Regions from separate parts of the Streptomyces sp. NPDC003016 genome, predicted to be linked through region 1. Evidence: riboswitches for the same ligand, from Rfam matches in the RefSeq annotation. Region 1 holds a riboswitch; each other region holds the start of a gene.
What was found. Region 1 has a riboswitch for cyclic di-AMP ahead of ACWDZ4_RS16660 (transglycosylase SLT domain-containing protein). Riboswitches for the same ligand answer to the same signal wherever they lie in the genome.

Region 1 (4,131 bases):
GCCACCACCGTCTCCACGCTCGCCGCCTTCAAGACCGCCGTCGCGGGCGACTCGGCCAAGGTCGTGAAGGTGTCCGGACTGATCCCGCTGTCCGGACAGGTCGACATCGGCTCCCACACCACCGTCCTGGGCGTCGGTTCGTCCTCCGGCTTCACCGGCGGCGGGCTGCGGATCAAGGAGAAGACGAACGTCGTCGTCCGTAACCTGAACATCAGCAAGCCCGTCGCCCCCGCCGACGGCATCACCGTCCAGAAGTCCACGAAGGTGTGGATCGACCACAACGCCTTCTCCGCCGACCGCAACCAGGGCGACAAGGACTACTACGACGGACTTCTGGACATCACGCACGCGTCCGACTCGGTGACCGTGTCCTGGAACACGTTCAAGGACCACTTCAAAGGCAGCCTCGTCGGCCACAGCGACAACAACGCGGCCGAGGACACCGGGCGCCTGCGCGTGACGTACCACCACAACCACTTCAGCAACGTCTTCTCGCGCATCCCCAGCCTGCGCTTCGGCACCGGCCACTTCTACGACAACTACGTACAGGGCGCCGACACCGCCGTGCACTCCCGCATGGGCGCGCAGATGCTCGTCGAGAACAACGTCTTCCGTACGACCAAGCTCGCCGTGACCACCAGCCGCAGCAGTGAGGTCGACGGGTACGCGGTGCTGCGCGGCAACGACCTCGGAGGCGCCGCGACCGAGATATCCCGTACGGGCTCCTTCACGAACCCGCCGTACAGCTACACGGCGGAGCCGGCCTCCTCCGTCGTCTCCTCGGTGACGGCGGGCGCGGGCACCGGCCGGATCGGCTGACCGGCGCACAGCGGCCGCCGCCGTGTCCCGGCGGCGCAGGGCGTCGAGGAGCGCGCGGTGCTCGTGGTGGGCGGAGCGCAGGGCGTCCAAGGGGTACGGCGGGCAGAGCGGTCGAGTCGCCGCCAGGCCAGCACCACGCCGGAGGGGACGGTGAGCGGCGGGGCCGTCGAGGCGACCCAGAGCTTCCTCGGTCGCGCGGCCGGCCGCCCGGCGGGCGAGGCCGCACTCCAGGGCGAGCCGGTGGTCGATCAGCCGGTGCACCGCCTCCGCGTCCGAGCGGTAGGCGCCGGTGGCGAGGACGGTGCCCGGAGCCGGATGCCCGGCGGCCGGGTCGCCGGCGTCCCGCCCGTGCCGCCGCCCCGCCCGCGCCGGTGTTCCAGTACGCCGTCGGCACACAGCGGGACCGGGGCGCGACGGACGGTGATCTCGGCCACGCCGAGGGCGGTGGCGATGTGCGCCGTGCCGGGCAGGCGCTCACCCGGCATCAGCAGGACCAGGACCACGGCCGGGGCTGTCCGGGCGCGTACCGCGTCGGGGCCGGACAGCCGGCGGACGCCGCTCAGCTCGGGCGCCGGGTCGCACGAGCAGCCGCGGGAGGCGGCCGAGCCGCTGGACGGCACCCGCGTGGGGCAGCTCGCCGAGCCCGCCGGGGACCTGGACGTCTGGCTGCTTGCCGGGCACGGCGTGCGCGCACGGGCTCCGGGGCAGCTGTTCAGCACCGCCCTCGCCTTCTCCCCGGCTCGACGGCGAGACACTCGCCCCGGGGCCCGTCTGGCTGGGGCCCGGCGTGGTGTACCTCGCGTACCTCCGCGACCCGGACGGACGACGCCGTCGGCCCCGCCCCACCGCCTGAACGGCGGGGGAGCGGGGCCGACGACGTGGGCCTCCTAGTAGGGGCCGTTCACATTGTCGATCGAGCCGTACCTGTCGGCGGCGTAGTTGCACGCGGCGGTGATATTGGCGACCGGGTCGTAACTGTCCATCGACGTACCGGGCACGTGATAGGCCTGGAACGTCGGCTGGATCACCTGGAGAAGCCCCTTGGAGGGCGTTCCGGCGGCTGCGTTGGAGTCCCAGTTGTTGATGGCCATCGGGTTGCCCGAGGACTCGCGCATGATGTTCCGGTGAATTCCGTCATACGTACCGGGAATTCCGTGCTTGGCCATGATGGCCAGCGATTCCTTGATCCAGCCGTCGAGGTCGTTGGAATAGGACGCGGATTCCACGGCGGGGGCGTCGCTTTCGGCGGCCGGTGCGGTCTTCCGCTCGGAACGGTCGGCCCGGTCGGAGGCGGACGCCGGCCTCTCGGCCTCGGCCTTGGCCTCGGTCCCCCTGGCGATGGTCAGCTCAAGGCCGGGACGGATCAGCGAGGGGTTGTCGCCGACGGCCTCCCGGTTGTCCTGGTACAGCTTCTCCCAGCCACCGGCCACGGAGTGGTCACCGGCGATCTTGGAGAGCGAGTCGCCGGACATCACGGCATAGATGACGGAGTCGGCCTTCTCGGCAGCGACGGCCTGCGGCGCCGCGCCGGCAGAGGTCGCGCCGATGAGCGGGAGGACGAGTGCGGCGCCTCCCGTGCCCGCGGCGATGAAGCCCCGAGTGAGTGAGGCGTACTTGGAACGACGGTGCTTACCCTTTGCGGGCATGGTGAATTCCTCTCCGTCGCCTGCGAGGTGAGCTGTCGGGTTCGGGCTGGAGATGCCCGGCCGCATGTGAATGCGACTTCACCCCGAGCCGTTCCGGCATTCCGGATCGGCGGCTTACCTGGGTCCCCCGCTCCTGCCGTACGTGAGTGGGTGTGGTTTCCGGACGGCGGCAGGATTCGGCGGTCCACCCGGATTGACGGTGACCGTAAGCGAGAGTGGCCGGGCGGAACAAGCCCTGAAATTGCTCCGCATGATCCATATCGCGGTTCCGGACGGAGAAAAATCCGTCACTCGCCCTGAGCGAGGACTCAACTTTCTTTCTGGGGGCCGGAACTGTGCCCAGTACCGCTTCCGCCATGCCGTTGTGGGCCGTGACTCATATCACTTGGGGGGCTCCGCCGGTCAAAGGCGGGCGCCCAACCGCCCCAACAGGCATGCTATATGGCATGCGATAGAGGCATTTAGCCCGATATTGCATCGCAAGGGTTCGGGGCTCTCTCCGGCCGGCTCCAGCCGTTACGGACCTCCTACGCATCCGCGAAAAGCAGGGCGGCGGACCGGAGGGCACCGCCGCCAGGTGTGACGTCGGCCGACGCTCCCTGGCCAGTGACAGCAGGCCGAGCTTCGACGCCTCCAGGGGGAGGCGCGGCGGCTTGCGCTCCTGCCAGGCGCCCGACGGGAAGAGGGAACGGCCCGCCCGCGCCCGGTCCGCGCGCAACACCACCTCCGATCCGCCCCGTTCGGCCACCGCAGTCTTGAAGTGGACCGGCTTCCGGCCGGTCCACCCCTTGACGTTGCGGTCCGAGGGGTCCGGCAGGGCGAGCAGCATCAGAGAGAGCACCGCGGCGTCCTCGTCCAGTCCGCAGACCTGGGCGCACTCCTCCGCCAGGTGCGGCACCGGGCGCGCGGGGTGCCGCACCCAGCCCGGGACCCGGTCGCCGTCGGCGGCCAGAGGCTCCCCGAGCGCGGCGAAGCCGTCGCTCAGCAGCAGCCGCAGGTCCGCGACGGCCGGGCAGCCCGGAAGGGCTGGGCAGCCGCGGGGAGGGGAGCACGGAGTCGAGGCAGGCGTCCAGGAACTCCAGCAACGGAACGTCAGGCCCCTTGAGCGCGACGGGATCCACACGCAGATGGCGTACGGCGTACGTCGTGTCGCCCACCTCTGTGACCGTCGGGTGGGCGGTGAGCACCCCGGTGGAAGGGGCGTCTCCCCCCGGGTAGTTGCTCTGCAGCGAGAAGAGTGTGAGCGGGCCGGTCCCCGCGGCCGGCTCCTCACGCAGCCGGGATGTCGCCGCGCCGATCGCGGGGCGCAGCGGAAGCGGATCGCCCGCCGGGGTGCGGTAGGCGAGCCGGGCGACGACCCCCGGCAGGGCCGGCAGCCGCGGCTCACCCGCCAGGGCCGAGGGGCCGGGGTCCAGGCAGTTCGCCCCGGCGGCGACGCGGCCGACGAGGGCGGGCAGCCGCAGGATCGGCCACCAGCCCCGGTCTTCGTCTCGGTCCTGCTGCGGGGAGCGGGCCGCCTCTCCACTGGGCGGCAGCATCTCCTCCACGGCGAGCGGGAGAAGGCGAAGAGGTACGGGAAGGGGGGGCGCCCAGCTCGCGCAGCCACCACTCGGCGGCGCGGTCCACGTCGGGGCCGGTGGCCCACAGCTGCTCCGGACCTGAGCTT
Region 2 (4,131 bases), on a different contig from region 1:
GCCACGCTCGACGCGTACGCCGACCACCCGGGCGTCCGGGTCTCCCTGGAGGTCCCGGTCTCCCGGCTGCCCAAGGCGCTCGGCCTGCTCGCCGACGCGCTGCGCGCGCCCGCCTTCGCGGACGGCGAGATCGAGCGGCTGGTGGCCAACCGGCTCGACGAGATCCCGCACGAGACGGCCAACCCGTCCCGCCGCGCCGCCAAGCAGCTCTCCAAGGAGCTGTTCCCGGCGACCTCGCGCATGTCGCGTCCGCGCCAGGGCTCCGAGGAGACGGTCAAGCGCATCGACTCCGCCGCCGTGAAGGGCTTCTACGCGGCGCACGTGCGTCCCGCGACCGCCACCGCCGTGATCGTCGGCGACCTCGACGGCACCGACCTGGACGCCGTACTGGCCGACACCCTGGGGGCGTGGAAGGGCGACACCGCCGAGCCCCGCCCCGTACCGCCGGTGACGGCCGACGACACCGGCCGTGTGGTCATCGTGGACCGCCCCGGCGCGGTCCAGACGCAGCTGCTCATCGGCCGGATCGGCCCCGACCGGCACGACCGCGTCTGGCCGGCCCAGGTCCTCGGCACGTACTGCCTGGGCGGCACGCTCACCTCCCGCCTGGACCGCGTCCTGCGCGAGGAGAAGGGCTACACGTACGGCGTGCGCGCCTTCGGCCAGGTGCTGCGCTCCGCTCCCGACGGATCGGGCGCCGCGATGCTGGCGATCAGCGGCTCGGTGGACACGGAGTCCACGGGCCCGGCGCTCGAAGACCTGTGGAAGGTGCTGCGCACCCTCGCGGCCGAGGGCCTCACCGACGCCGAGCGCGACGTCGCCGTGCAGAACCTGGTGGGTGTCGCACCGCTCAAGTACGAGACGGCGGCGGCCGTCGCCGGCACGCTCGCCGACCAGGTCGAGCAGCACCTGCCGGACGACTTCCAGGCCCAGCTGTACGCCCGCCTCGTTGAGACGGGCACGGTGGAGGCCACTGCGGCGGTCGTCAGCGCCTTCCCCGAGGACCGTCTGGTCACGGTCCTCGTCGGGGACGCGTCGCAGATCGAGGAGCCCGTCAGGGCGCTCGGCATCGGTGACGTGACGGTGGTCGCCGGCTGACGGTCCGTCCGTTCGAGCCGAGCCGATTGCGCAACTCCCTCACCACGGGAGGTGGAGGGACCCCGGTGGCCGACAGGCTGCCGGGGTCCTTGGCGTATGTCCGTTTTGTTGCGGAGGTTGCCTTTCTGACCTGTGGGGTGCGTTACAAAGTGCGGGGTCTTTTTGGTGATTGAAAGATGTCCCGTTTAGCGTCGGTCCGGCTGTCCGTCAGCAGTGAGCCGCATCCGCGGCACCGGGCAGTCATCGCCGAGTCCCCGTCAGGCGCGAGCCTGGGGAGCCGGGGACCCACCCTCCTGCCGTCTTCGCGGCTGGAGGAGCCCAGTCCCTGGGGTGAATCGGACGTCCTTCCGTGCGTACGTACGGAAGGGGTCCGTAGGAGACCTTCCTGCTCCGAACCCGTCAGCTAACCCGGTAGGCGAGAAGGAAGGAAAGGACCAGCCACTCCATGGCGTTCACCCGTGCCACCGGGAAGCACCGTCGTCCGAGCCGTCCGGGCCGTCTGACGCGCAGGAGCGCGAGCCTCGCGGGCGTTGCCACCCTCGCGACGACCGGCGCCGTCGGGAGCCTGGCCTCTCCGGCCCTCGCCGCCGGCACCAGCGCCGACGCGGCCCACTCCGTCGAGGCGACCGGCCTGACCCAGGCCCTCGTCGTCGGCGACTCCCTCGCCGACCGGATCGCCGCCCAGGCCGAGGCGCAGCAGCACGCCGCCGACAAGGCGGAGGCCGAGCGCAGGGCCGAGGCGGCGCGCAAGGCCGAGGCCAGGCGCAAGGCGGAAGCCAGGGCCGAGAAGGAGCGTGCGAAGCGCGAGGCCGAGGAGCGCGCCGCCCGTGCGGCGGAGCGCGAGCGCCTCACCGCCTACACCCTTCCGGTCGCCGGTTCCGCCGTGACCACCGGCTACCGGAGCGGCGGCTCGCTCTGGTCCTCCGGCAGCCACTCCGGCGTCGACTTCCGGGCCGCGTCCGGCAGTTCCGTCGTGGCCGTCGGTGCGGGCACCGTCGTCGAGGCCGGCTGGGGCGGGGCGTACGGCAACAACATCGTCATCAGGATGAACGACGGCACGTACACGCAGTACGGCCACCTGTCGTCCATCGGCGTCTCCGTCGGGCAGGCCGTCACCCCGGGCCGGCAGATAGGTCTCTCGGGTTCGACCGGCAACTCGACGGGCCCGCACCTGCACTTCGAGGTCCGTACGTCTCCCGAGTACGGCTCCGACATGGACCCGGTCGCGTACCTGCGCGCGCACGGCGTGAACGTCTGACGCACCCCGGTTTTCCCGAAGGCCCCGGCTTACCGCCGGGGCCTTCGGCGTTGGCCAAAATATATCCATGAATTCCTGCCGCCCGTCGGAAATCGCGCGCCGCTGCAATAGAGTCGCCGAACAGGCGTCATTCGACCGCGTTTCGCGAGGATCAAGGCGGAGGTCCGCTCATGCGCATTCCCGCGCAATCGGTATGCACGGCGATCCGTGACGACATCGTCTCCGGCGTCTTCGAGCGGGGCAGCCGGCTCACCGAAGAGCTGCTGGCGCGCCGTTACGGCGTCTCGCGCGTCCCGGTGCGCGAGGCCCTGCGCACGCTGGAGTCCGAGGGGTTCGTCACCACCCGCCGGCACGCGGGCGCCTGCGTGGCCGAACCCACCGCGCAGGAGGCCGCCGACCTCCTGGAGGTCAGAATGCTGCTGGAGCCGCTGGCGGCGGCCCGCGCCGCCCAGCGGCGCACCGAGGCGCACCTCAAGGTGTTGCGCGGCCTGGTCAGGCTCGGTCAGGAGCGGGCCCGCCGGGGCGAGGGCGAGGGCCTGAGCCCCCTGGGCGGCTGGTTCCACGAGACGCTCGCCCAGGCGTCCGGCAGCCCCGGCCTCACGGCCCTGCTCACCCAGCTCAGGCACAAGATCACCTGGATGTACGCCGTCGAGCAGCCCGCCCGCCCCGTCGAGTCCTGGGCCGAACACGGCACGATCGTGGACGCCGTGGCGCGCGGCGACGCGCAGCGGGCCCGGGCGCTGACGGCCCTGCACGCCGAACGGGCGGTGGCCGCGTACCGGCTGCGGCGCCCCGACCCACGGCCGGAACGCGTGAGGACTTCGCAACATGCCGTACACACCGGGGGCGGCCGCAATTAACAGATGCGCCGTATACAAAGAAAGCGAATGGGCGGGGGCTTTTTCTGCTGCCCGGAATTCCTGACGTATATCTCAGCTGTCTCCGCGCAAAAGCGAAGGAGCCGCGACGTCCCGAATCCGGGATGTCGCGGCTCCCTCGTGAGAATGCGCCCGTACGAGTGGTCAGACGGTCTCGGGAAGCTCGTCGAGGCCCTCGGAGACCAGCTTCGCCAGGCGGTCGAGGGCGGCATCGGAACCGTCGGCCTCGGAAGCGAGCACGATCTCTTCGCCGCCCTGCGCGCCCAGGCCGAGCACCGCGAGCATGGAGGCCGCGTTGACCGGCTTGCCGTCGGCCTTGGCGATCGTCACGGGAACACCCGAGGCGGTCGCTGCGCGAACGAAGATGGAGGCGGGCCGGGCGTGCAGGCCTTCGGCCCAGCCGACGGTGACACGGCGCTCAACCATGGTGTTGCCCTTCATGTTCTAACGGTTGTCTAGACCAGTCTCTCATGTCGCTCGGGGAAGCCGTGCCCGCGACCCCGGGCCGGCCGGCCGCCCGCGGCGGCCCCAGCCTGCCTCGTCCCTGGCGGGCCCGCGACCCGTAGGCTTCCTTCATGCAGCCTCCGATGGAGCAGACCCCGCCGGACCGCGACGGGCACCACGCGTACCCGGCCCACTGGGAAGCCGACGTGGTGCTGCGCGACGGAGGTACGGCGCGGATCCGCCCCATCACTCCCGACGACGCGCAGCGCCTGGTCAGCTTCTACGAGCAGGTGTCGGACGAGTCGAAGTACTACCGCTTCTTCGCGCCGTACCCGCGCCTCTCCGACAAGGACGTCCGCCGCTTCACCCACCACGACTACGTGGACAGGGTAGGTCTCGCGGCGACGGTGGGCGGCGAGTTCATCGCCACCGTCCGGTACGACCGCATCAATG
Region 3 (4,131 bases), on a different contig from region 1:
CGCTGATCGCCGCGCCGTTCTTCTCCCCCCTCAACACGCTCCTGACCGGTGCCGCCGCGATCGGCGCCGTCGTGGGGCTGCATCTCCACAACGGCACCTCGACCGAGGTCGAGTCGGTGACCGAACTGGTCACCATGGTCACCGTCGCCGTCCTCGCGCTGGTCATCAACCGCGTCGTACGCCGCAGCGGGGAGCAGCTCGCCTCCGCCCGCACCATCGCCGAGGCGGCCCAGCGCGCCGTGCTCCCCACGCCGCCCGGCCGGATCGCCGGTCTGCACGTCGCGGCGCGGTACGAGGCAGCGCAGGCGGACGCGTTCATCGGCGGGGACCTCTTCGCCGTACAGGACACACCGGCCGGGGTGCGGCTGGTGGTCGGCGACGTACGCGGGAAGGGGCTCGGCGCGGTGGAGGCGGTGGCCGTCGTCATCGGGGCGTTCCGGGAGGCCGCCGAGCAGGAGAGGTCGCTCGAAGGTGTCGCGCAGCGGCTGGAGCGGGCACTCATGCGGGAGGGCGCGCGGCGGGACGGGCTGGACGCCTTCGAGGGGTTCACGACCGCCGTGCTCGCCGAGATCCCGCGCGGTCAGGGCGTCGTACGGCTGGTCAACCGCGGCCATCCGGAACCGCTCATGCTGTACGCCGACGGGGATCTCACGGAGATCGTGCCGACCGAGGCCGCGCTGCCGCTGGGGATGGGCGAGCTGGCGGCCTGGCCCGACCGGGCCCAGGAATGCGCGTTCCCGCCGGGCGCCACGCTGCTGCTCTTCACGGACGGCCTCTCCGAGGCCAGGAACGCCGCCGGTGTCTTCTACGATCCGCCCGCGCGGCTGCGCGGGCGGATCTTCCCGGGACCCGAGGAGCTGCTGGACGCGATCACCGACGACGTACGGCTGCACACGCACGGGGCCGCCACGGACGACATGGCCCTGCTGGCGGTCGCACGGCCCGCCGAGGGGCAGCCGGACCGCCGTCGGACCGTGAGCCTGGTCAGGCGGGTGGCGGCGCACTCGCCGCACCTGTCGCACCCGCCTCTCCCGTCGCACTCGTCGCACTCGTCGCACCGAACCAGTGCAGACCCTGGCCGTGCGGAGCCGTGAAGGCGACCGCGCGCTCGTCGAGGGCGAGGGTGAGCAGGTGCTCGTCGTCGGGGGCGGGGGCATCGAGCCAGGGCAGCACGGTGTGGTGCTCGTTGGAGATCCAGTGGCCCGGCAGCGCGCGGACGAGCGCGGCGAACTCCTCGCGGCGGGCGAGCGGCAGGTAGGTCAGTACGGCGGTGTGGAAGACGACCAGGGTGGCGTCCGCCGGGGCGTCGGCGGCCAGCGCCGGGAGGTGGTCGACGAGGTCGCCGCGGACGATGCGGGGGCGGGGCGCCGTACGTACGGCCTCGATGGCGGCGAGCTGCTGGCGCGGGCGCTCCGCACGGCCCGGCCAGATCAGCGACTGGAGCCAGCGGACGTCGTCCTCGTCGGTGGGGTCGAGGGGGTCGAGGTCGATGCCGGCGCGCCAGGCGATGTCGGGCAGCGCGGTGGGCAGGGGCACGGGACCCTCCGTACGGCAGTCGAAGGTGACGGGGGAGGAGCCCAGGACGGCGCCGCCGTCGTAGCGGTAGGCGTAGCGGTCGGGGTGGAGGCACAGGCCGGCGGAGGCGCCGACCTCGATGAGGGCGAGGGGCTGCGGGAGCGCGGCGAGGAGGGGCAGCAGGGTGGCGCAGCGGGCGGGCTCGTTGGTCTGGGTGAAGCGGGTCAGCACGACGGCGCGTACGGCGTCCCAGTGGGCCAGGGTCCAGGCGCGGAAGGACACCCACCGCTCGTGGGGGCCGCCGAGGAAACGGACGGCGGCGAGGAGGAGGTTGGGCTGCTGCTTGTTGCCGGGCGGCAGGGCGGCGATGAGGGCGCAGAGCTCCTCGTCCTCGCTGATGCGGGCGGTGAGTTCGGCGTAGCCGGGGGAGACGCCCTGCGCCTGCTGTTCGGAGAACTCGCGGTAGCGGCCGGCCACGGACCGCGTGCTGTTGGCAACCATGGTGACGAAGCTAGTCCGGCGACACTGTGTAGTCGTAAGACGCCCCTGCGCATAACAATTGACGAACCGTCACCACTTCGAGGTTTCGGAATGTCGATCGGGGGCATGGCAACTCGCCCCGCTGTGACCATATGTGTGGCGATTGGTCCGTGCCAATATCGTTAACGATCACCTGGAACGGCTTGGAAAGCGGACCCGGTGTCTATTAACGTTCGATAACGCAGCGCGGTCGTCCCAGTCGTCACAAGAGACGACACCGTGCGCACGCGCCGAATTCCGCAAGGGAACCGGGGAACCACGTTCCTTGGGGTGAATCGGACTCCTTCGTACCTACGAGGAGGCCCGTAGGAGACCTTCCTGCTCCGAACCCGTCAGCTAACCCGGTAGGCGAGAAGGAAGGAAAGGAGCACGCCTCCGTGGCGTCCAACAGGCCTGCCCCCGAAGCACCCCTGCCCTCTTACGGGTACGAGGTACCGAACGTTCCGAACGCCGCCGGGATTCCCGGTGGCGCCGAGGGAACCTGGGGAGAGTGGAACCCCACCGAGGAGTCCATCCGGCCCGTACGCGGCCGTCATCGCGTCGTCAAGCAGCGCGGCGGAATCGGCCGCAGTTCCACCGTTCTCGGTGTCGGCGTCATCGCCGCGGTCGGCGCGGGCGGCATAGCCACCGCGCAGGACAAGCCGGCCGTCTCGATCTCCCTTCCCGACGCGATAGCGGACTCGCTGCCCGACGCCGAGTCCCTTCCCGGCATAGGCTCCTTGATGTCCGACGACGCGGGCTCCGGATCGGGCTCCGGCGTTCAGGCGGGTACGGGCACGGCGGGCGAAACGATCCTGGCGGCCGCCCCGCTCACCACCGCGGGCGTCACCACCGCCGACGCGCGGCAGGGCACCACCGACGCGGGCGAGGCGCTGCGCGCCCGCATCCTCCAGCAGGCCGAGCAGCAGCAGGACGCCGCCGACGCCGAGGCCAAGGTGGCCGCCGAGGCGAAGGCCGCCGAGCAGGCCGCGGCCGAGGCGGCCGAGCAGCAGAGCGCGGCGGAGGCCAAGGCCGAGGAGGAGAAGCGGAAGGCCGAGGAGGAGAAGCGACAGGCGGAGGAAGAGGCCGCGCGCAAGGCCGAGCAGGAGCGGCTCGCCAAGCTGGCCGCCAGCTACTCGCTGCCGACCTCGTCGTACACGCTCACCTCCACCTACGGCCAGTCCGGCTCGATGTGGTCCTCCGGCCAGCACACCGGCCTGGACTTCGCCGCCCCGACGGGTACGCCGGTCAAGGCCGTGCACGGCGGCACCATCACGTCGGCGGGCTGGTCGGGTGCGTACGGCTACCGCATCGTCCTGGAGCTCCCGGACGGCACGGAGGTCTGGTACTGCCACCTCTCCTCGATGACCGCCACCTCCGGGGAGGTCGGAACGGGCGACGTCATCGGCCGCGTGGGCGCCACCGGCAATGTGACGGGAGCGCACCTCCACCTCGAAGTGCACACGCCCGGCGGCGCCGGCGTCGACCCGGCCGCGTGGCTGCGGGACAAGGGCCTCACGGTCTGACGGCCGGCCGGTGGCCCGGACGGCCTGCTGCCCCGGACGGCCCGGTGGTCCGGTGGTCCGGTGGCCTGACGGTATGTCCCGCGGTTCCCCTCAGTCCCCGGCAGTCCTGGCACACACCCCCCGTCGCCAGGGCTGCCGGCTCTGTTACCGCTGCTGCCGGTACGGGTTGTAGACGGCGTGGTCCCGGTGCGGGGCGGGGCGCTGGGGCGGCGGTCCGTACCACGGCGCCGGTGACGGCCGTGGGTGCGGCCGGGACTGCCGCGGGGGCGGTGGCGGGGCCCATGCCCGGCTCGTCGCCCACGCCGCGTACTCCAGCGCCGGTCCGGCCACGTCCCTGCGCTGCCACAGGTGGTGCAGCAGCTCCTGCTCGCGTGCCGCGAAGTCCGGGCCCACCGCGCCGCGGTGGGCCCGGTGGCGCAGGAAGGCCAGGGACGTCGCGAAGACCTCGTACTCGGCGACGGCACGGGCGGCGGCACGGGCGGCGGCCCGGGACGGGGCCCGCCCGCCGGATGCTGCCCGGCTTCCGTACGCACTGCCCCCGTACGCACTGCCCCCGTACGGACCGCTCCCG

Region 2: linked by a shared signal. The riboswitch ahead of ACWDZ4_RS30820 (M23 family metallopeptidase) and the one ahead of ACWDZ4_RS16660 (transglycosylase SLT domain-containing protein) in region 1 are both predicted to bind cyclic di-AMP.
Region 3: linked by a shared signal. The riboswitch ahead of ACWDZ4_RS11545 (M23 family metallopeptidase) and the one ahead of ACWDZ4_RS16660 (transglycosylase SLT domain-containing protein) in region 1 are both predicted to bind cyclic di-AMP.

Annotation. Positions count from the first base shown of each region.
Region 1 is NZ_JBSFTV010000017.1:43,034-47,164, forward strand. Features, by position in the region: gene ACWDZ4_RS16650 (pectate lyase family protein) at 1-819, shown strand, start outside; gene ACWDZ4_RS16655 (GntR family transcriptional regulator) at 1,068-1,439, opposite strand; gene ACWDZ4_RS16660 (transglycosylase SLT domain-containing protein) at 1,707-2,465, opposite strand; cyclic di-AMP (ydaO/yuaA leader) riboswitch at 2,468-2,628, opposite strand.
Region 2 is NZ_JBSFTV010000050.1:15,414-19,544, forward strand. Features, by position in the region: gene ACWDZ4_RS30815 (M16 family metallopeptidase) at 1-1,098, shown strand, start outside; cyclic di-AMP (ydaO/yuaA leader) riboswitch at 1,333-1,530, shown strand; gene ACWDZ4_RS30820 (M23 family metallopeptidase) at 1,544-2,356, shown strand; gene ACWDZ4_RS30825 (GntR family transcriptional regulator) at 2,527-3,216, shown strand; gene ACWDZ4_RS30830 (HPr family phosphocarrier protein) at 3,379-3,660, opposite strand; gene ACWDZ4_RS30835 (bifunctional acetate--CoA ligase family protein/GNAT family N-acetyltransferase) at 3,810-4,131, shown strand, end outside.
Region 3 is NZ_JBSFTV010000010.1:184,304-188,434, forward strand. Features, by position in the region: gene ACWDZ4_RS11535 (PP2C family protein-serine/threonine phosphatase) at 1-1,094, shown strand, start outside; gene ACWDZ4_RS11540 (DUF2332 domain-containing protein) at 985-2,016, opposite strand; cyclic di-AMP (ydaO/yuaA leader) riboswitch at 2,274-2,421, shown strand; gene ACWDZ4_RS11545 (M23 family metallopeptidase) at 2,433-3,560, shown strand; gene ACWDZ4_RS11550 (PrsW family intramembrane metalloprotease) at 3,705-4,131, opposite strand, start outside.